Linked DNA regions of Diaphorobacter ruginosibacter. The protein of the gene in region 1 interacts with the protein of each later gene in a pairwise test. Links are inferred from orthologs where the notes say so. Each region holds a gene or a part of one and is shown on either strand. Other genes may lie near its edges. The genes, in order: rpe and eno.

Evidence for each region.
Region 2: the proteins of rpe (region 1) and eno interact in binary tests that used the Escherichia coli proteins (3 or more experiments, as listed by UniProt). The link is inferred for Diaphorobacter ruginosibacter from one-to-one orthologs.

Annotation. Positions count from the first base shown.
Region 1 is NZ_CP060714.1:355,576-366,823, reverse strand. What follows is about bases 6,450-9,237. They hold rpe (ribulose-phosphate 3-epimerase), read right to left. Parts: upstream 8,290-9,237; coding sequence 7,609-8,289; downstream 6,450-7,608. Other genes in these bases: H9K76_RS01690 (site-specific recombinase), read left to right, coding at 8,791-9,237; apaG (Co2+/Mg2+ efflux protein ApaG), read left to right, coding at 8,387-8,794; H9K76_RS01705 (hypothetical protein), read left to right, coding at 7,160-7,522; H9K76_RS01710 (phosphoglycolate phosphatase), read right to left, coding at 6,450-6,950. Outside these bases: trpD (anthranilate phosphoribosyltransferase), read right to left, coding at 1-33; H9K76_RS01740 (anthranilate synthase component II), read right to left, coding at 199-780; H9K76_RS01735 (chorismate mutase), read right to left, coding at 789-1,142; trpE (anthranilate synthase component I), read right to left, coding at 1,145-2,644; H9K76_RS01725 (chalcone isomerase family protein), read left to right, coding at 3,075-3,647; H9K76_RS01720 (methyl-accepting chemotaxis protein), read left to right, coding at 3,922-5,676; H9K76_RS01715 (YegJ family protein), read left to right, coding at 5,715-6,230; more of H9K76_RS01710, read right to left, coding at 6,249-6,449; more of H9K76_RS01690, read left to right, coding at 9,238-10,782; H9K76_RS01685 (cation:proton antiporter), read left to right, coding at 11,013-11,248. UniProt on the Escherichia coli protein: Catalyzes the reversible epimerization of D-ribulose 5-phosphate to D-xylulose 5-phosphate.
Region 2 is NZ_CP060714.1:1,235,829-1,247,109, forward strand. The notes cover bases 8,461-11,281. They hold eno (phosphopyruvate hydratase), read right to left. Parts: upstream 10,604-11,281; coding sequence 9,317-10,603; downstream 8,461-9,316. Other genes in these bases: H9K76_RS05720 (hypothetical protein), read right to left, coding at 8,461-8,782; H9K76_RS05725 (FtsB family cell division protein), read right to left, coding at 8,856-9,140; H9K76_RS05735 (DUF1330 domain-containing protein), read right to left, coding at 10,752-11,042; kdsA (3-deoxy-8-phosphooctulonate synthase), read right to left, coding at 11,115-11,281. Outside these bases: H9K76_RS05680 (AEC family transporter), read right to left, coding at 1-674; H9K76_RS05685 (tripartite tricarboxylate transporter substrate binding protein BugE), read left to right, coding at 850-1,812; site-specific tyrosine recombinase XerD, read left to right, coding at 1,900-2,796; H9K76_RS05695 (TRAP transporter substrate-binding protein), read right to left, coding at 2,817-3,857; H9K76_RS05700 (EAL and HDOD domain-containing protein), read right to left, coding at 4,234-5,430; H9K76_RS05705 (ferritin-like domain-containing protein), read right to left, coding at 5,675-6,475; H9K76_RS05710 (gamma carbonic anhydrase family protein), read left to right, coding at 6,694-7,218; Hsp33 family molecular chaperone HslO, read left to right, coding at 7,286-8,278; more of H9K76_RS05720, read right to left, coding at 8,294-8,460. UniProt on the Escherichia coli protein: Catalyzes the reversible conversion of 2-phosphoglycerate (2-PG) into phosphoenolpyruvate (PEP). It is essential for the degradation of carbohydrates via glycolysis.

The DNA.
Region 1 (11,248 bases):
GCGCTGCAGCGCTTCCTGCGGGGTGATGGACATGCTGGCGTCTCTTTCTATGTTCGTGTGCTTTCAGATTTCAATGGCGCAACGCCTGAACCCGGCGCGGCCCGTGCGCGGGCAGCCCCGCAGCGAGGCTGCGTCCCCCTCCCGTAGCGCGCGGCGCGAAGAGAGAGGGGGAAGGCGCGAAGCGCCTCAGGGGGTGTTTCATCTCTGTTCGAGGAAGTTGCGCAGCATGGCATGGCCGTGCTCCGTGAGGATGCTCTCCGGGTGGAATTGCACGCCCTCCACGGCCAGCGTGCGATGGCGCACGCCCTGGATCTCGCCGTCCTCGCTGGTCGCGGTGACCTCGAGCACGTCGGGGCAGGTCTTGCGGTCGATCACCAGCGAGTGATAGCGGTTCACCGTGAACTCCTTGGGCAGGTCCGCGAAGACGCCCTTCTGGTCGGTTGCGATCACGCTGGTCTTGCCATGCATCTGCTGGCCTGCGCGGATGATGTCGCCGCCGAACGCCGCGCCAATGGCCTGGTGCCCAAGGCACACGCCCAGCACCGGCAGCTTGCCCGCATAGTGCTTGATGGTCTCGACGGAAATGCCCGCCTCGTTCGGCGAGCACGGACCGGGCGAGATCACGATGCGGGTGATGCCTTCGCGCTCGACGAGCGCCTTCACCTCGTCCAGCGTGGCTTCGTCGTTGCGCACCACGTGCACCTGCGCGCCCAGTTCGGCGAGGTATTGCACGATGTTGTAGGTGAAGCTGTCGTAGTTGTCCACCATCAGAAGTTGGATCTTCGAGCTCATGATGCATTGCTCCCCGATGCGGTACGGGGCTTCAGCCCCGCGGCGCGCATGCGCGCCAGTTCCTCATGTTCGTAGTCGATGTAGCAGGTGATCATCGCGCGGTAGAGGCGCTCGATGAGGTCGGCGTTGCCGCCTTCGCGTTCGGCCTGGGGCCGCACGCGTTCGATGATGGCGTCGATGCGGTCCTGGTCATAGACGAGGTTCTCGTCGTTCTTCACCTTGGCCGCCTGCGTCATGTAGCCGCCACGCTCCACGAGCAGCGGCACCAGGATGTCGTCCAGCGCATTCACGCCGGCCCGTACCTCGGTCATCGTTTCGCAGTTCTTCACCTTGTCAATTGCGCGGGCCATGTTCACTCGAGTCCTTCTTCCACCAGCTCCGATGCACGCACGAGCGCACGCGCCTTGTGCTCGGTTTCCTTCCATTCCAATTCCGGCACCGAGTCCGCCACCACGCCGGCCGCGGCCTGCACGTAGAGCATGCCGTCCTTGACGATGGCGGTGCGGATCGCGATCGCCAGGTCCATGTCGCCCGCGTAGCTCAGGTAGCCGCAGGCGCCGCCGTAGATGCCGCGCTTCGTGGGCTCGAGCCGGTCGATGATCTCCATCGCATGCACCTTGGGCGCACCCGTGAGCGTGCCCGCGGGGAACGTGGCCTTGAGCACGTCCATGTTGGTCATGCCGTCGTTCAGGATGCCCTCGACGTTGCTCACGATGTGCATCACGTGGCTGTATCGCTCCACCGCAAAGGCCTCCGTCACCTTCACGGTGCCGGTCTTGGCGATGCGGCCGATGTCGTTGCGCGCCAGGTCGATGAGCATCACGTGCTCCGCGCGCTCCTTGGGATCGTTGATCAGTTCCTGCTCGGTGGCCTTGTCCTTCTCTGGCGTCGCGCCGCGCGGGCGTGTGCCTGCGAGCGGGCGGATCGTGACCTTGTGGCCCTCGGGCACGGCCTCGTGGCGCACGAGGATCTCGGGGCTTGCACCCACCACCTGGAAGTCGCCGAAGTTGTAGTAGTACATGTACGGCGACGGGTTCAGGGAACGCAGCGCGCGGTACAGGCTCAACGGGCTCTCGGTGTAGCGCTTGTGGATGCGCTGGCCCACCTGCACCTGCATGAAGTCGCCCGCGGCGATCAGTTCCTTGGCTTCCGCCACGGCCTTCAGGTAGTCGTCCTTGGCGAAGCTGCGTTCGGCGGGATGGTGCTCGGTGGCTCGCACGACGGGCGCGCTCACCGAATACTTCAGTTGCTCCTTCAGCTCGCGCAGGCGTTTCTTGCCCCTGGAATAGGCCTCGGGCTGCGCGGGATCCGCGTAGACGATGAGATAGAGCTTGCCCGACAGGTTGTCGATGACGGCGACCTCCTCGCACTGCAGCAGCAGGATGTCGGGGCAGCCCAGCGCATCGGGCGGGCAGCTGTTCTCCAGCTTCTTCTCGATGTAGCGCACCGCGTCATAGCCAAAGTAGCCCGCGAGGCCCCCGCAGAAGCGCGGCAGGCCTGCGCTCAGGGCCACCTTGAAGCGCTTCTGGTAGTCGGCGATGAAGTCGAGCGGGTTGCCCCCTGCCGCCTCCACCACCTTGCCGTCGGTGACGACCTCGGTCCTTGCGGCACTGCCGAAGCCGCTGGCGCGCAGCAGCGTGCGCGCGGGCAGGCCGATGAAGCTGTAGCGCCCGAAGCGCTCTCCGCCCACCACGGATTCGAGCAGAAAGCTGTTCGTGCCGTCGCCGCGTGCGTGCGACAGCTTGAGGTACAGCGAGAGAGGGGTTTCGAGATCCGCAAAGGCTTCCGCGATCAGCGGGATGCGGTTGTAGCCGTCGGCGGCCAGGCTTTTGAATTCAAGTTCTGTGATCACAGGAGAGTTCCCAGCTCTGCAACACAGGTGATCCGCGCTCTGTACATGGCGGTGTGGGGATGTGTTGCGGGTTCATTCATTTTTCCGCTTCCTCGGGGGAAGCGACGGGCGCACGCCGGGGGTGCCCCAGGTGCTGTCACGACATCGATGGCGCAGGCTTACGCCAGGGCCAAGCTCCCCGGTCTCCAGAACCTGCAATCGAAATGCGATGAATGAACATATGAGCATCAGTGTAGCAAGTCTCGATGACATTTCGTGGCGCATGCACTGAATAGGGAGGGTGGAACACGGAATCCCGGGGAAAAACGGCCTCGGACCGCGAGAAAACCCTGTGGATGCACCTCTCATTTTGTTTCACACTGTTAATACAAAAGCACGACCGTTCTTTTTCATCACGGAGACAATGATGACCTCCTCCATCCGTCGCGCCATGGTGCTGAGCCCCCTGGCCTGGTCGATTTCGCCGTGGGCCGGCGCAGCCGACTCCATTGAAGTGGCCGGCGTCAAGTTCCCGTCCACGCTGCAGGTGCAACAGACCCCACTGGAACTCAACGGCGCCGGCATCCGCTACAAGGCCGTCTTCAAGGTCTATGCGGCCGCGCTCTACCTCGAAAAGGCAGCGCACGCCCCGGCCGAGGTGTTCGCCCAATCAGGCAAGAAGCGGCTGGTGGTCCACATGCTGCGTGACATCGATTCCGCCGAGCTGGGCAAGCTGTTCTCGCGCGGCATGGAGGACAACATGGACAAGGCCGCCTTCTCCAAGCTGGTTCCCGGCGTGCTGCGCATGAGCCAGATCTTCTCCGAGCACAAGAAGCTGCTCGCGGGGGACCAGTTCATGGTGGACTGGCTGCCCGGCACCGGCACGGTGATCACCGTGCGCGACCAGAAGCAGGGCGAGCCGTTCAAGGAGCCGGAATTCTTCAACGCGCTCCTGGGCATCTGGCTGGGACCGCAGCCCGCCGACTGGAAACTGAAGGACGCCCTGCTCGGCAAACCCGCTTGACATGGCAGGACTGGCAGGCAATGACATAAATTGACAAATAATCGCCAATTGAATTGCACGATGAGCGTATTGGAGCGAATTCAGCAGTAAAACTGCGCACGGCACGTACGGCCGTCGTCGGCAGCCAGGGAGACATGCTCCGTCACGGCGGGCCATGTCTCCAAAAAGCCTCAGATTCGCACCGTCGCGCGTTTTTCAATTTGCGTTTATTGTTAGAAACTATTGCCAAATCGGGGGCTTCCCGCCCTCGACGTCTGCCCGGAGGAACTGCTTGATGAAATTTGCCAACGCCAAGGTAGGTGTGCGCCTGGGCTTTGCCTTCAGCCTGATTCTCTTGATTACGCTGGTGATTGCCGGCATGGGTGTGTGGCGACTGCAGGAGCTTGCCGACACCACGCGCCAGCTCACCACGGTGGACAACGACCGCCTTCGCGCGGCCATCAAGTGGCATGACGCCGTAGAACAGAATTGGCTGCGCACGCAAACCGCGCTGCTCGACTCGGATATCGGGAACCTTCCGAGCTGGAAGGAAGACATCCGCAAGACCGTCGAAGCCACCGACATCGCCCGCAAGACCCTGGTGGACCTGGTTTCCGGCGAAGGAGCGGAACTGCTCAAGCAGGTCGACACGGCACGTGAGGCCTATCGCAAGGTACGCGAGACACTGCTCAGCCAGCACAGCGCTGGCCAGGATGTCTCGGACCCAGTAGAGCGCGAGCTCCGGCCGCTGGCCGAGGCCTACATCGGCGCCATCGACCGCATGGAGGAAAGGCAGCTGATGCTCTACGAACGCACCCGAGACGAGGCCGAGCAGAAGGCCACGCAAGGGCGCCGGATCGTCATCGCCGCCACCATCGTGGCACTGCTGCTGGGCATTGTGCTGTCCTACCTGCTCACACGCTCCATCACCGGCCCCCTGCAGCTCGCCGCACAGCGTGCGGGACAGATTGCGGAGGGCGATCTCACGCAGCCCATTGACGCCGATGGCAAGGACGAGGCCGCGCGCCTGCTGCAGGCGCTGCAGCACATGCAGAGCAACCTCTCGCAACTGGTATCCGGTGTGCGCGCCAACGCGGAAAGCGTGGCCATCGCCAGCACGGAAATCTCGGAGGGCAACAACAACCTCTCCGTGCGCACCGAACAGCAGGCCAGCGCACTCGAGGAGACCGCGGCATCCATGGAGGAGCTCGGGTCCACGGTACGCCAGAACGCCGACAACGCGCGCCAGGCCAACCACCTCGCCATGAACGCCAGTTCCGTGGCGGTCGAAGGCGGCCAGGTCGTGGCCGAGGTCGTGGACACCATGAAGGGCATCAACGATTCGAGCCGCAAGATCGCCGACATCATCGGTGTGATCGACGGAATAGCCTTCCAGACCAACATCCTGGCGCTGAATGCCGCCGTGGAGGCCGCACGCGCGGGCGAACAGGGCCGGGGCTTCGCCGTGGTTGCCGGCGAGGTGCGAAGCCTTGCACAGCGCAGCGCGGAAGCCGCCAAGGAGATCAAGGCGCTGATCACGGCCAGCGTGGAGCGCGTCGAGCAAGGCACGCTCCTCGTGGACAAGGCCGGCGCGACGATGACCGAAGTGGTCACGGCCATCCGCCGCGTCACCGACATCATGGGCGAGATCAGCGCGGCCAGCAGCGAGCAGAGCGCCGGCGTGAGCCAGGTCGGCGAGGCCATCACGCAGATGGACCACGCGACGCAGCAGAATGCAGCGCTGGTCGAGGAAAGCGCCGCGGCAGCCGACAGCCTGAAGACCCAGGCCGCTCAGCTGGTGCAGGCTGTCGCCGTGTTCCGGATCTCGCAGGAACATGAACAGCGCTCGCAGGCGCTGCCTCTGCGCAAGCCAGCTTCGCTCGCTGCGGAGAGCCACCGAGCCCCGCCCGCAAGAACCGCCCCGGCATCGCTCACGCAGCGGAACAGCCAGGGAACTGCGGTTCCGGTGTCCCCGGTGATGGCATCCGTGCAGCGCAACAAGGACCGCAATGCTGCAGCCGACGCCCATGACCACTGGGAGAGCTTCTGAGAGCGCGAACACGCACCACCCGAGGGCAAGGAATGACAATGAAGAAGCACCCATGGATCCTGTGCGCCGCGGCAGCGCTGGCGCTCGCCGCGCCGCTCGTGCAGGCCAAGGACCTCTCCGAGAAGGCCGCGCGCGACGAGATCGTCACCATGAAGGACGAGGACCCGGCCATGCAGAAGGCCTTCGACAAGGCGCGCAAGACCCTCTCCGAATTCCTGAAGAAGGCCGCCAACCCGGCCGACGGCACGGACAACTACGCGCTCAAGGTGGGCCTGTCCGACGGGAGAAACACCGAGTACTTCTGGGTGACCGATTTCGAGCAGGAGGGCGACCGCTTCACCGCCACGCTCGGCAATACGCCCCGGCTGGTGCGCAAGTACTCGGCGGGCGATGAAGTCAGCTTCGCACGCACGCAGATCGTCGACTGGCTGTACATGGACGAGGCCAAGGGCCGGATGATGGGCAACTTCACCGCCTGCGCCCTGCTGACCAGGGAATCCGCCAGCAGCGCGGCCGCCTTCAAGAAGCAATACGGCCTGTCCTGCGACGACTGAGCATCATTCCGGGCCGACTCAGGCCAGTTCCGCAAGCGAGTCCACAAAGCCGTCCGCATCGACGCCGCGGATCGGCTCGCCGTGGTTGTAGCCGTAGGTCACCAGCACCACCTTGCAGCCCGCCGCGTGCGCTGCTCGCGCATCATTGCTGGAGTCCCCGACCATCAAGGTCTGCGCAGGCGTCGTTCCGAGCGCCTCGCAGGTCTTGAGAAGCGGCATGGGATCGGGCTTCTTGCGCTCGAACGCGTCACCGCCAAACACGCAGCTGAAATACGTCCGCAGCCCCTTGGCGGCCAGCAGCTCGATCGCGAATGCCGTCGGCTTGTTGGTCAGACACGCGAGCTTCAGCCCCCGGGCCTGCAGCGCCTCCAGCCCCTCGACCACGCCCGGATACGCACGCGAGTACTGTCCGTTGATCCGCTCGTAGTGCCTTTGGTAGCTTTCAAGCGCCTGCGGCAGGAGGGCTTCGGCCTGTGCGGCCGCGTCTTCCTGCCCTCTCTCGCCCAGCACGCAGGTGAGCACCGAGACCAGCAGATGCTCCGACCCCTTCCCCACCATGTTCTCGATGCGCGCGGCATCGATGGCCGGCAGCCTCAGATCCTGGAGCATGGCATCCACCGCCTTGGCGAAGTCGCCGATGGTGTCCACCATGGTGCCATCCAGATCGATCATGGCGGCTGTGCTTTGCTGTACCAATTGCGGCACGGAAACCAGGGTCATACCTCTTACCTTTCTGCTTGTCCGTTGTGCTTGTTCATAGGAAACGTGAATCGGGATGGGAAATCCCCTCGAACCGCCAATTGTCCGTCCTGTCCGACACGGCGAACACAATCGAGCGGACAAGATTGCGCGGATACCCGCCGTAAGCTTCGATCTCTAGAACAGATGGTCCATTGGAGATCCAATGGAATAACTTTTCAGGAGGTTCCATGATGCGTTTCACATCCCGAGTTACCAGCACCTTGCGCACGGTTCCGGCCATTCTGCTGCTGTGCGCGGCCGGCACCACGTTCGCGCAAGGCGCGGGTGACAAGTGCCCGGCCAATGGCCCCGTCGACCGCCAGGCCTGCCTGCGCGAAATGGCCGCCGCAAAACAGGCCGCCCGCTCCGGCGCCCTGACCACCGCGGACGACGCCACCCTGCAGCGCAATGCGCTCGCACGCTGCGGCGTGTTCAAGACGCCCGATGACCGCCGAGCCTGCGAGGAACGTGTGCGCGGTACGCCCGCTGCGGGCTCCGTGGAGGGTGGCGGCCTGCTGCTGCGCGCGGAGACCACCGTCACACCCAACTGAACGGGCTTGATCGCCCTCGCGGTTGAATGCAACAGGAGGCGCCCGGGGCGCCTCCTGTTGCATTCATGCGGTTTGCGCCGTCCCCGTCAGGCCAGCTGTTCGCGCATCTGCCGCACCACCGCGGCGTAGTCGCTCTTGCCGAAGATCGCGCTGCCGGCCACGAAGGTGTCGGCGCCGGCGTCGGCCACGCGGCGGATGTTGTCGACCTTCACGCCGCCATCCACTTCAAGGCGGATGTCCTTGCCGCTCGCGTCGATGCGCTTGCGCGCATCCTCGATCTTGCGCAGGGCGGAGTCGATGAAGCTCTGGCCGCCAAAGCCCGGGTTCACGCTCATGATCAGGATGAGGTCGATCTCCTCGATCATCCAGTCCAGCACGTCGAGCGATGCTGCCGGGTTGAACACCAGGCCGGCCTTCACGCCCTTGGACTTGATGGCCTGCACGCTGCGGTGCACGTGGGCCGAGGCATCCGGATGGAAGCTGATGTAGTCGGCACCGGCATCGGCAAACGCCGCCGCGAGCGCGTCGACCGGCTCGATCATCAGGTGCACATCCACCGGCACGGCCACGCCGGCAGCGGTCTTCGCATGGGGCTTGAGCGCCTGGCAGACCATGGGGCCGAACGTCAGGTTGGGCACGTAATGGTTGTCCATCACGTCGAAGTGGATCCAGTCGGCGCCGGCGGCGATCACGTCGCGCACTTCCTCGCCCAGACGGGCGAAGTCAGCGGAGAGAATGGAGGGGGCGATGCGGAATTGGGAGCTCATGCCGCCATTGTCGCAGCAGCGTCCCGACCTTGCCCCGCACCGCCGGAATCTCGGCTGTCCTACGAGGACAAAATCGTAATTTCGATACCATACCGCCATGCCCAAATACCAATTCGCGGTCGAGGTTTTCCCCGAATACCTGCCAGACCAATCCGATCCGGACAACGAAGTTTTCGGCTTCGCCTACACCATCACCGTGACCAACACGGGGGACGTGCCCGCGCAGCTGATCTCGCGCCACTGGATCATCAACGACGCACGCGGCCACACCGAGGAGGTGAAGGGGCTGGGCGTCGTCGGCCAGCAACCCCTGTTGCGCCCGGGCGAGGCCTTCCAGTACACCAGCGGCTGCCGGCTGCGCACCACGTCCGGCACCATGCACGGCAGCTATTTCTGCGTGGCCGAGGACGGCGAGCAGTTCACCTGCCCCATTCCCCTGTTCGTGCTGGAGGCCCTGCGCGGCGGCAGCACCGACACCTCACTGAACAACCGAGTGCTCCATTGAAAAACAGCACAGAGAACAAGTCCCTTTCCCAGCTCCTCGCACCGGTCGATCCCAAAGCCTCCCTCGCACAGCGCAATCTGCAGTTGATTGCGCTGCTCGACTGGGTCCGCGGTGACGGCCAATCCGTCGAGGCAGCAGCCGGCCGGGTGGCCGAACTCGTGGGCCTGGCGGAGCAGTCGCCAGTGCTGCGCGAGCGCCTGCAGGCCTGGTGGCAAGCCATCATGCAGTCGGTGGACATCACCATGCTGCTGGCCGATTTCGGCTTCGCGCAGCGCACATCGATGGTCAGCGAGCTGGCGGAGCGCCTGCGCTACAAGCTCCTGCCGACCAACCCCGACACGATCGATGCATCCGAGCTGTTCATGTCGGCCCTGCACAGCGAGTTCGACGCACGCTGGCTCAATGCGCTCGATGAAGACCTGCTCAACCGCCTGAGTGCGGTGTTCACGCCCGAGCATGAGCAGACCGAGGGCGCCACGCGCTGGCACCATGCGCTGGCCGATGCCATCACCTATTGCGCGGGCAACATCCTCGCCACGGGCTTTGCGCCCGAGCTGCGCCTGCGCATGACCGACGAGATGCGTGAGGCGCAGCCGTTCCACGAACTCCTGAGCGATGCGGAGAGCCTGCGCGTCGAGGTGCTGCATCCGCTTCGCACCAGCAATCGCCTGGACGCCACCGTGGCGCGCCTGCGCGAGCGCCTCGATGCCTGCCGCAATGCGGCCAACTCGGTCTACACCCATTTCGAGGACAACGGCATTTCCGTCGGCCTCGTGTTCCGCATCCGCCAGCTGCGCGCCCGCATCCTGCGGGTGCGTGAACTGCTCGAATGTCTGCTCTCGCCCAAGCCGGCCGTGGCCACCACGCGCCTGATGGCACGGCTGGTGGGTGTGGGCCTCGAGCGCCGCAGCCTGCGGGCGCTGCTCACGGCCAACTCCTCGCTGCTCGCCGCCAAGATGGCCGAGCGCAATGCCGAGACCGGCTCGCACTACATCACGCGCACGCCCTCGGAATACGTCTCGATGGTGAAGAAGGCGGCCGGAGGCGGCCTGGTGATGGCATTCACCACGCTCATCAAGTTCTGGCTCTACACGTTCGCGTTTTCCGCGTTCTGGGGCGGCTTCTGGGCCGGGGTGAACTACGCGGTCAGCTTCGTGCTGGTGCAGCTGCTGCACTTCACCGTGGCGACCAAGCAGCCCGCGATGACGGCGCCCGCCATGGCCGCCAAGCTCAAGAATATCGGTGACGAAGGCGGCGAGCAGGCCTTCGTCGACGAGGTGACGCATCTCGTTCGCTCGCAGGTGGCGGCGGTGCTAGGCAACGTGCTGATCGTGTTTCCCGCCGTGCTCGGCATCACGCTGCTGCTGGCCAGGATGTTCGGTCACCCGGCCATCACCGAGAAGGAAGCGCTGCATGTGATCGACACACTCAAGCCCTGGGGCGGCTCGCTGCTGTTCGCGGCGTTCACCGGCGTGCTGCTGTTCTCCTCGAGCATCTTTGCGGGCTGGGTCGAGAACTGGTTCGTGCTCCACCGCCTAGACGCTGCGATCCACTACAACCCGCGCATCACGCGTTCGATCGGCGCGCAGCGGGCGATGCGCATCGCCCGCTTCCTGCGCAACAACCTGTCGGGGCTCGCGGCCAACATCTCGCTGGGTTTCATGCTCGGCCTGGTGCCCGTGATCGCTGCGTTCTTCGGTCTCGGCCTCGATGTGCGGCACGTCACGCTGTCCTCGGGCCAGATGGCTGCGGCGGCCTCGGCTCTCGGCCCCGACGTGATGCACATGTCCGCATTCTGGTGGTCCATGGCCACGCTGCCGTTCATCGGCGCGCTCAATGTGCTCGTGAGCTTCTACCTCGCCTTCCGCCTCGCACTGCGCGCGCAGAACGTGACGGGCGTCGAGCGCTCTCGCATCTATCGCGCGCTGCGTCAACGCCTATTCCATTCGCCACTCAGTTTTTTTGCTCCGTCACGCGCCAACGTCTGATATGGTGCACGGACACGCCGCGAACACTTGCGCAACGCATGCGCGGGTTCGCTGCGGCAAATGGCTGCGGCCCTTCTCGCCTGACGTCCGAGCACGCAGGGCCGCTCTCTGTGCCATGGCAACGACACGGCGGCTTGCCCGGCAAGCCATCCGGGATGGCTTCTTCGCACCCCGCTCGACTCAGGTGCGGATAGCGCGCCCCTGAGGCAATCGACACAAGGACAGCGAACATGAATGAGCTGATGAGTTTCTGGGGACAATGGCTGCGCCCCTCGGCGGGACTGCCGACGGTGCAGTGGTCACTGCTGCTGGCCGTGGCATCCACCTGCGGCTATCTCGTGTACCGGCATACGGGGCTGCCGAAGGTGGTGGGTTATTCCATCGTCGGCATGGTGGCCGGACTGCTCGGCTTCAGCGGCGCCGTCTGGCCGCTGCAGGGCATTGGCCTGTTCCTGATCGAACTGGG
Region 2 (11,281 bases), 890 kb from region 1 along the record:
AGGCTCAGGCCCCTGTTGCGCCGCAGTTCTCCGAGCTGCAGACCCGCGCCCGCGGCCATCAGGCCGAGCGCCAGCGATGCCGCGCTGATGCGCGTGAAAACGGGCTCGATCCATGCAGGAATGGAAAGGCCCGCGAAGTTGCAGACCAGGCCCGCAATGGTGGCGATGATGAGCGGGTTGCGCACCAGCTCACCCAGAAAGCCACGGCCGGAGCCACGGGTCATCGGCCACACGGCGGCGATGTTGAACAGCGGCACGCAGATGCCGATCATCATCGCCATCATCAACAGGCCCTGGGCGCCCAGCAGGCGGTCGGAGAGCGCCAGCATGATGTAGGAGTTGAAGCGAAAGCCCACCTGCGCCGCAGCGGCATGATCGCGCCGGTCGATGCGCTTGCCGAGCAACGGCACCCAGGGCAGGCAGTACGACATCGCAACGGCCAGCGCGCCCAGGGCGATGGCGGCGCCAACCAGGCCCGATGCGGCGTCGAGCTGGATGGGGCTCTTGAGGATCGACTGGAACAGCAGCGTCGGAAACAGCAGGTAGTAGACCAGCATCTCCACCGATTGCCAGACCGGGCGGTTCAGCAAGGTGTGGCGGCAGATCAGGAAACCCAGCAGGATCAGCGAAAAATCCGGCAGCAGCAGTTGAGCGTAGTTCACGGGGCGCAGCATAGCGGGACTCGGTTGCCATGGTGCGGAATCCGGTGATGCGCGGAGCCTGGAACACGCTCAGTCGCGGCATCGGGGAAATCCCGATGAATATGGGCCAAAAAGCAAACCCGGTGGAGGGTTCATCCGTTTAGCATCGAAATCCAATTCTTTGAACCGACTGCGAGGAGCTTCTCATATGCAACGCCGACACTTGATGGCCTTGGCTCTCACAATGGCCGCTGGCACATCATTTGCAGATGGATATCCCACCAAACCGATCCGTCTGGTGGTTCCATTTGCGCCTGGTGGCACGACCGACATCATCGCGCGTGTGATATCCGATCCGCTGGGCAAGACCCTGGGCCAACCGGTCATCGTGGACAACAAGGGCGGGGGCGGCGGCCTGATCGGTGCGACGGAAACGGCGCGCTCGGCACCCGACGGCTATTCGCTGGGCGTGGCGACCGTGTCGACGACGGCCGCGAATCCTGCGATCAACACCAAGACGCCGTACAACCCGATCACCGATTTCACGCCGATCATCAACATCGCCGCGACGCCCAACATCATCGCGGTGAATCCCAGCTTCCCGGCCAAGGACTATGCCGGCTTCATCGCCGAGCTCAAGAAGAACCCCGGCAAGTATTCGTACGGGTCTTCGGGCACGGGCGGCATCGGCCACATGCTGATGGAGTTGTACAAGAGCCTGACCGGCACCTTCGTGACGCACATTCCCTACCGTGGTGCGGGCCCTGCGCTCAATGACGTGGTGGCCGGCCAGGTGCCGATCATCTTCGACAACCTGCCGTCCGCGCTGCCCTTCGTGAAGGCCGGCAAGCTGGTGCCGATCGTGGTGTCCGCACCAACGCGCCTGAAGGAACTGCCCAATGTGCCAACCTTCAAGGAAGTGGGGCTCGAGCCCGTCAACCGCCTGGCCTACTACGGCATCCTGGGCCCCAAGGGTATGCCCAAGGACATGGTCGACAAGCTGAACGAGGCTACGCGCAAGTCGCTGGAAGATCCGGCCGTGCGCAAGCGCATCGAAGATACCGGCTCGATCATCGTTGCCAATACACCCGAGCAGTTTGCGCAGCAGATCAAGGCCGAGTTCGAGGTCTACAAGGAGGTCGTGAAGAAGCAGAAGCTGACGCTCGACTGAGCCGGCAGACGGATACTATCGAGATCCTCTGATAGAAACGGAAACGCCACTCCCTGGGGTGGCGTTTTTACGTGCTATGTTCGCTCGATGTCAGAAAGCCAGAACGCCATAGACCAGTTCATAGACGCCCTCTGGCTCGAGGACGGGCTGTCCCGCAATACGCTGGCGGCATACCGGCGCGACCTGGAGCTGTATGCGGCATGGCTTGCCGGTCAGGATGCGCCCGTCTCGCTCGACCGGACGAGCGAGGAGCATCTGAACGGCTATTTCGCCGCACGCCATGACGAGACGCGGGCCACGTCGGCCAACCGGCGGCTTACGGTCTTTCGCCGCTACTTTCACTGGGCGCTGCGCGAGGGCCGCATCACAGTGGACCCAACGGTGCGGCTGCAGGCGGCCCGGCAACCGCTGCGCGTGCCCAAGACCCTGTCGCAGCAGCAGGTCGAGGCGCTGCTCGGTGCGCCCGACGTGGACAGCATGCTCGGCCTGCGCGACCGCACCATGCTGGAGCTGATGTACGCAAGCGGCCTGCGCGTGAGCGAGCTCGTCACGCTCAAGACCTTCCACCTGGGGCTGAACGAGGGCGTGCTGCGCATCACCGGCAAGGGCGGAAAGGAACGCCTCGTGCCCTTCGGGCAAGAGGCCGCGCGCTGGATCGAGCGTTATCTCGCGGACAGCCGCGGTGCCATCCTGGGAGGGCAGCAGACCGACGACCTGTTCGTCACCCAGCGCGGCGCGGCCATGACGCGCGTGATGTTCTGGGTGATCGTGAAGAAGCACGCGCAACTCGCGGGCATCACGTCGCCGCTTTCACCGCACACACTGCGCCACGCCTTCGCCACCCATCTGCTGAACCACGGGGCCGACCTGCGCGTGGTGCAGCTGCTGCTGGGGCACGCGGACATTTCCACGACCACCATCTACACCCATGTGGCGCGCGAGCGACTCAAGCAGCTGCATGCCGACCACCACCCGCGCGGCTGACGGTGGCTGGTGCATGAGGGTCAGGGCTTCTTGGCGAAGTAGTAGCTGAGCAGCGCGTTCGCGCTTTCCACGCCTGCCTTGCCGGACCAATCACGGGCGAAGCGCTCGCCCAACTGGTCGAGCTTGTGGCGCAGCTCGTAGGTGGGGCCGGAGATCTTCGTGCCGCGTTCTGCAAGCACCTTCTGGGCCGCATTGTCGGCATCCTTGGCCAGTTGCCAGCCGCGCACCTCGGCCTGTCTGGCGGCATTGTCGAGCGCGGTGCGAGCCGCCTCCGGCAGCTTGCCAAAGACCTGCTCGCTCATGCAGATGATGTTCTTGGGAATCCAGGCACGCATGTCGATGAAGACACCCATGGCATTCCAGGACTGGCTGTCCACGCCCGTGGTACTGGACGTCACCATCACGTCGATCTGGCCTGCCTGGATGGCCTTGGCCAGGTTGTTCGCGGGAATGTCGACGGGCGTTGCTCCGGCCACCTCGGCGATGTATTTGGTCGCATCGTTGTTGACGCGGAATTTCTGGCCCTTCACGTCATCGAGCTTGCCGATGGCATTGCGGGCAAAGAGCCCCTGGCCGGGCCAGGGCGCGGCGTAGAGCACGCGGATGCCCTGTTTCTTGAGCAGCGCCTCGGTGGGCGCGCGGGTGTGCTCCCACAGGCGCCGCGCGTCATCGAAACTGTGAACAATGAATGGCAGTGAATCGATGGCAAACAGCGGGTACTGCTTGCTGAAGTTGGACATGAAGATCTCGCCGATCGCCAGCTCGCCCTTGCTCAGGGCGGGCAGCACCTCGTTCATCGGCATCAGCTTGGAGTTGCTGACCACCTCGAGCTGCAGGGCACCCTGGCTCGACTGGTTTGCCTCGCGCGCGAACTGCTGCAGGTTCTGGGTGTGAAAGAGCGCATCGGTGTAGGCTCCGGCAATCTTGAGCTGAACCGGAGCGGCCAGAGCCTGGTGAGGCCACGAGGCAGTCAGGCCCGCGCCGGCAAGGGCGCCCAACTGAAGGAGGGCATCGCGGCGCGATGGATGGGCAGGCGTTGCGTAGGTATTGCGGTCGGCCATGAGCGGTAGTCCCGAAGTTGCTGGTTGCGCGCGACCGACCGCAAGCACCACACTTGGCGGCGCGTTCACGCGACATGTTTTATGGGTTTTCAGCTTGCAAACTCTTCGAGCCCGAACGCACGACGCCTCGCGTTCCGATACCGGCTTTTCAGGCCGGTGGAATGGTTGAAAACGCACTGTCAAAAAGGTGCAGGATGTCCAAATTTGCAACTTTTGTCAGTTTATTTCAGCAGATTCCACGGAATTATTTTTTTGTTTGCATGTTGTTTGATCCGCATGAGGGCTTGACCTCCGGATCATGTGTTTAGAAATGATGACAAGTCTTGGCGGCAATCACGTTCGGCGATGAGCGCGCACCGATAGCGTGCAGGCGCTTTCAGGTGGGGCTGGCCCAGTCCTGCGCCAGCCTGTGGGCCTCACTCAACTGCTGCCAGGAAAGGCCCAGCGCTGCGGCAGACTGCAGCTGCTCCGCCTCTTCCCCGGCCTCGCAGGCCTGGGCGAGCGCCAGCAACGCACCGAGGTAGCCCGTTTGCTGCAGCGCCGCGTCGCGCACTCCCTGTGGCATGTGCAGCAGGTCGATGATGGAGGCCAGCGGGATGTCCAGCAGATGGTCCAGCTGCGTGATCATCCCCACAAGAAATGCCTGATCGCTGACGGACTGCGGTAGCTGCTGGGCCTTGGCCAGCAGTTCCATGAAGCGGCCCTGCTCGACAGCGTGCCGGGAGGCGGCCTGTGGCTCCTCGGACGTGACGCGGAAATTCTGCAGCAGGCTGACCCAGCAAGTGAGCCGTTTGTGGCCCAACAGGCGGATTGCATGCTCGATGGATTGGGGCCCACCCGCGGGCAGCAGGCCCGACGTGAAGGCCAGGCGCAGCAGGTTGAAACCCATGGCGGCATCCCGCTTGACCAGCGACTCTATCTCCTGGGTGTCTGCCTGCTGTCGCAGCAGTCCCTGCAGCCTTGTCACGCTCTCCGTGCTGGGAAACACGAGCCGCGCTTCCATCAGCTGCGGGCGGGAAAGCCAGTAGCCCTGGAACATCCGCACGCCCAGTTCGCTGAGCAGTTCGAGCTGGTGCGCGGTTTCGATCTTCTCTGCGATCAGCTTCGCGCCGCTTTCGCGCAGCGCATATTTCGCCAACACCATGGTCTGCTCGATGCGCAGGCTCGACACGTCGAGCTTGATGAAGTCGGCCAGCGGCAGCCAGGCAGCATAGGCCGACTCGAGCACCGAATGGTTGAATGCGAGGCGAAACCCGCGCTCATGCAGCGACTGGAGAATCGGCAGGCGCGTCCGCACTTCCTCGGTGGCCGTATGGCCCAGCGGTGGAATCTCGAGGACCACCTTGGCGGGGTCGAGCAGCATCAGGTGCCCTTGGGCCAGGCTCTCATGCGTGCAGTTCACGAAGATCAGCGTCTCGCCCATCAGCTCCTGCAGGCCGGCGTGGGAGAGGGCGGTAAGCGCCAGCATCATGTCGCTGGCCGCCGTATGCGCGGCGTGATTTCGGGAGCGGTTGAACAGTTCGTGCCCGATGACACGTCCTTCCGCATCCACGATGGCTTGTCGGGCAATCAAGGCTCCAACGGATGGATTGCCTTGAGGCGCAATGGACGGAGACATCGGGACTGTGTACATGCTGTTTGTTGGGGCGCGGAACCGGCTCGTCAGGGACGAGGGTTCAGCGTCAAGGCTGCGCGATCTATTAGCAAATCGAGGTGAATTGTAGGAATGATTGTTTCGATTGTCGTGTATCCGCTCTGTAAACCTTTGATTCAATTTATCAACAATCAATTACTGATTGACCAAAGTCAAGGCGATTCTAGTGGTTCAGCCAGAGCAATTCCTCATCGCTGAAGCCAGCAGCGCGTCGCGCCGCCTCATTCAGTGGGGGTTTCGGACGAGGGGCCTCGTAGACGCGGGTGAGTTCGGCGAAATGGGTCAGCGGTTCGTGTCCGTCACGACTGCACAACCAACGATACCAGTGGTTACCTATGGCGACATGACCTATTTCTTCTTCCAGGATGATGTCGAGGATGGCCGCGGCCGCCAGGGCGTCCGGTGCCCCGATGTGGCGCAGCTTCTTCTGGATCAAGGGCGTGGCATCGAGGCCGCGCGCCTCGAGCGTGCGCGGAACCAGCGCCATGCGCGCCACGATGTCGCCCGCGGTCTTCTCGCACATCGTCCAGAGCCCCTGGTGCGCGGGGAAGTCGCCATAGTCATGGCCCATGTCGCGCAGGTGGTCCCGCAGCAGGCGGAAATGCTTGGCCTCCTCGCCGGCCACCCGGAGCCAGTCGAGGTAGAACGGCCCGGGCATGTCCTCGAAGCGCCAGATGGCATCCAGCGCCAGGTTGATGGCATTGAATTCGATATGGGCGATGGCGTGCATGAGCACGGCCCGGCCTTCGGGTGTTGCGGGTGAGCGTCTGCCCACTTCGGTGTGCTTCAAAAGGACCGGCCGCTCGGGGCGGCCCGGAAGATCGATGCCCGGTGGCGGCGCGAGCACGGCCTGCGCATCTATTGAAAATTGCGCGGCGTGGACATACATGTCCAGCGTCTGGGCTGATTTCTGCTCAGGGTCTGTCAGGCACAAGACCTGCAATGCTCGTTGACGTAGCTCCATACTTACAATTCTAGGGAGCTTCTGCAAAACCCTCGCCAATCGGCTGGACGCGGATCGGGATGAGCCGCAAGGCGTCTTTTGAAGGCAATAGCCGTAGCTATTGACGAAAAAGACAACGCCGCGGATCGCCCGAGGCCGTGTTCAGACGATGGCAGGGAGTTTTGCAGAGGTTCCCTATGGAATCCCTATCCCACAAGAGTCTCAGGAGACAAACCCCCATGGCAATGTATGAACTGGATGGCATGGCACCGAGCGTGCCCGAATCGGCCTGGATTGCGGACAGCGCGCAAGTGATGGGCGACGTGAAGCTCGGCGAGAACGCCAGCGTCTGGTTCGGCACCGTGGTGCGTGGCGACACCGACACGATCACCATTGGTGCGGGCTCCAACATCCAGGATGCAAGCGTGCTGCACGCCGACCATGGCGTGCCGCTGACCATCGGTGCGAACGTCACGGTGGGCCATCAGGTCATGCTGCATGGCTGCACCATTGGCGATGAGTCGCTGATCGGCATCGGGGCCGTCGTGCTCAACGGGGCGAAGATCGGCAGGAACTGCCTGGTGGGCGCGGGATCGCTGGTGACCGAGGGCAAGGAATTTCCCGACGGCTCCATGATTCTCGGAAGCCCGGCACGGGTGGTGAAGCAGCTGTCTCCCGAGCAGATGGAAGGGCTGCGCGAGAGCGCGCGGCGTTACGTGGAAAACGCGCACCGCTTCAAGAAGGGGCTGCGCAAGATTGGTTGATGGACTCCGCAGGTGCATGCAGGCTTGGCCAGGTGCCGCCTCGGAGTTGTTTTTAGAAAGAGTACGAGTGTCAGAACTCCATAAGTTTCTGTTTGATGGCCTGCCGGTTCGCGGCATGATCGTGCGGCTCACGGATGCGTGGACCGAAATCCTGAGCCGCCGCGCGGCCAACACGGAAACCGGCAACTACACCCCCGCCGTGCGCGAACTGCTCGGCGAGATGGCCGCCGCAGGCGTGCTCATGCAGTCCAACATCAAGTTCCAGGGGGCGCTGATTTTTCAGATCCAGGGCGATGGTCCGGTCAAGCTGGCCGTGGCGGAGGTGCAGTCCGATCTGAGCCTGCGCGCCACGGCGACGATTCCGGGCACGGTCACCGAGGAGATGACCAGCCTGTCGTCGCTGGTGAACGTGAACGGCAAGGGCCGCTGCGCGATCACGCTTGATCCCAAGACGCGCCTGCCCGGGCAGCAGCCCTACCAGGGCATCGTGCCGCTCAATGGCGAGCACGGCCAGAAGCTGGAGAAGCTCAGCGATGTGCTGGAGCAGTACATGCGCCACTCCGAGCAGCTGGACACCACGCTGGTGCTGGCGGCGAACGACCAGGTGGCGGCCGGCCTGCTGATCCAGCGCATGCCGGTCAAGGGCGAGGCCAACCTGGAGGCTGCGCAGGGTGCCGATGTCGATGCCGACCAGATGGACGTGAACGAGGAATACAACCGCATCTCCACGCTTGCAGCCAGCCTCACGCGCGACGAGCTGCTGACCCTGGACGTGGACACCATCCTGCGCCGCCTGTTCTGGGAGGAGAAGGTCCTGCGCTTCGTGCCCCTGCAGGGCGACGACGGCCCGCGCTTTGCCTGCACCTGCAGCCGTGAGCGCGTGAGCAACATGCTGCGCGGCCTGGGTGAAGAGGAAGTGCAGAGCGTGATCGACGAGCGCGGACTCGTCGAGGTGGGCTGCGAATTCTGCGGAAAGCAGTACCGCTACGACTCCGTGGATGCGGCGCAGCTCTTCACCGGGCGTGAGAAGCAGCCTCCCGCATCGAACAACATCCAGTAAGAGCGTGTTTCCGGCTTAGGCCGTCGCCGCCAGGCCGGAAAACAGCTTGTGCTCGCACTCCGGGTCGCTGCATTTCTCGCACGACCAGGCACGCATGCGCGGATGCGTGGGCTTGGCGATGTCGGTGATCGCGAAGTGCGCGCTTTCACTCGACGGCAGCAAGGCCCTGGCGGTCAGTGCGATGGCATTGGCCGCGTTGCGCAGTCGCTCCTGCAGTGTGGCGCCATACAGCACCTGGAACCCCATCATGGAGTCGGTGAGGGCACTGCGCAGGGCCAGCTCGTTGGCATGGAAGTTGGGCGACTGCACCGGCACCAGCAGCGACAGGTGCGGCTGATCGAAGGTCTTGAGCTCATGCGCCAGCCATTGGCCGAGTTGCGCACGCTGCTGCTCACAGCGCATGGCACCGGGCTGCTGCAGGGCATCGAAGCAGTGGGCATGAATGGCGATCCGCTCGCTCCAGCCCGGCTGAAGATCCGCATGGGATTGCAGTGCGTCTGCCATGAGGCCGGCATCGACTCCCCAGAAGGAAATGCGAAGCGGCAGAGGAATGCGGCGGGAGGCGGGGGGAGGCTGATCAGCGCCTGGAGGGAGCGACATGCACGTAGATTTCGTTCGGCTTGACCATGCCAAGCTCGCTGCGTGCCTTTTCCTCGACCATGTCCATGCCTTCCTTGAGATCGGAGACTTCCGCGCTCAGGCGTTCGTTTTCCGCTCGGGCCTTGTCATTGGCGTCCTTCTGCTCGGCAATCTGCTGTCGCATGTTGGCCACGTGTTCGACGCTGCCGCGGCCGCTGAGCAGCTGGGTCAGGACCAGCAAGAGCAGCAGCAAGAGAATCAGCGGAACAATGCGTGTGCTCATGGACTAGGTGGATGCAGCGGTAGGGGCCTTGGACGGATGGTACACGCAGACTGTTGTTGAAACACAACCACGGCGACCCCGGCAAGGCGTCACCGCGAAGGATAACGCGCCCATGGGGTGCCGCGTGCTGACGGGGCCAACCCGTTGTTACAACGTGTTGGCCTCCGGCCCGGCGATCAGCGCAGGTTGTAGAACGCAGCGCGGCCAGGGTAGAACGCGATGTCGCCCAGGTCTTCCTCGATGCGCAGCAACTGGTTGTACTTGGCCATGCGGTCCGAGCGGCTCAGCGAACCGGTCTTGATCTGGCCCGCGTTCGTGCCCACGGCGATGTCGGCGATGGTCGAGTCCTCGGTCTCGCCCGAGCGGTGCGAGATCACGGCGGTGTAACCCGCGCGCTTGGCCATCTCGATGGCTTCGAAGGTCTCGGTCAGCGTGCCGATCTGGTTGATCTTGATGAGGATGGAGTTGGCGATCTTCTTGTCGATGCCTTCCTTCAGGATCTTGGTGTTGGTGACGAACAGGTCGTCGCCCACCAGCTGGACCTTGCCGCCCAGACGCTCGGTCAGGTGCTTCCAGCCGTCCCAGTCGCCTTCGGCCATGCCGTCCTCGATGGAGATGATCGGGTACTTGTCGACCCAGGTCGCGAGCATGTCGGTCCACTGTTCGGCCGTCAGCTGCAGGCCGCCTTCGCCTTCGAGCACGTACTTGCCATCCTTGTAGAACTCGCTGGCAGCGCAGTCCAGGCCCAGGACGATCTGCTCGCCGGCGGTGTAGCCGGCGTTCTCGATGGCCTGGAGGATCAGCTGGATCGCGGCTTCATGGTTTTCCACGGAGGGCGCGAAACCGCCTTCATCGCCCACGGCGGTGCTCATGCCCTTGTCGTGGATGATCTTCTTGAGTGCGTGGAACACTTCGGCGCCCCAGCGCACGGCTTCGCGGAACGAAGGAGCGCCCACGGGGATGATCATGAACTCCTGCAGGTCGAGGCTGTTGTTGGCGTGCGCGCCACCGTTGATCACGTTCATCATCGGAACGGGCAACTGCGTCGCGCCCATGCCGCCGAGATAGCGGTACAGCGGCAGGCCGGATTCTTCAGCGGCTGCGCGGGCCACGGCCATCGACACGGCCAGCATGGCGTTCGCACCCAGGCGGCCCTTGTTGTCGGTACCGTCGAGGTCGATCAGGGTCTTGTCCAGGAAGGCCTGTTCGGACGCATCGAGGCCCAGCACGGCTTCGGAGATCTCGGTGTTGATGTGTTCCACGGCCTTGAGCACGCCCTTGCCCAGGTAGCGGCTCTTGTCGCCGTCACGCAGCTCGATGGCTTCGCGCGAACCCGTGGATGCGCCCGACGGCACGGCCGCACGGCCCATCACGCCGGATTCCAGCAGCACGTCGCATTCAACTGTGGGGTTGCCGCGGCTGTCCAGCACTTCGCGGCCTACGATGTCAACGATGGCACTCATGAATGATCCTAAGAGAGTTTGAAAACGGGGAAATGAACAACAACACGCCGGAGGTGCCGCGATGAAGCCGTGCGGGCTCCGGCATGGCAGGTCGAGAAAGGATGGCGGCTGGCATGGCTTGTTGCGGCATCGATTCTCACGGTGGGGATCACACGCCTTCCACGCAGATCAGGCGCATGATCGCCGCACCTTCGCGTGCGGCGCGCGCCCGGCCGTATTCGGGCGAGTGATAGAACGCCCTGGCGGCATCGAAGCTCGGAAACTTCAGCACCACCACGCGTTCGGGATTCCAATCACCTTCCATCACTTCCACCTGGCCGCCGCGAACGCAGAGTTCGGCGTTGTGCGCCTGCATGGCGGCCGTGGACCACTTCTTGTATTCCTCGTACTGCTCGGGCCGGGTGACCTGAACGGTGGCGATGACGTATCCGCTTGGCATGTCGTTGTCTCTTTTCTTATGGAAATGAAAACAGGCTGATGGATGGCGTTGGAGGGAGATCGGGTTGCGGGATCAGGCTTCGAAGTGGTTTTCCAGGAAGCCGTTGCGCTTGGTGACGTCATCGAGCGCCACCAGCGTTTCGAGCAATGCCTTCATGTGCTTGAGCGGAACCGCATTCGGGCCGTCGGAGAGCGCATTGCACGGGTCTGGATGGGTCTCCATGAACACCCCGGCCACAC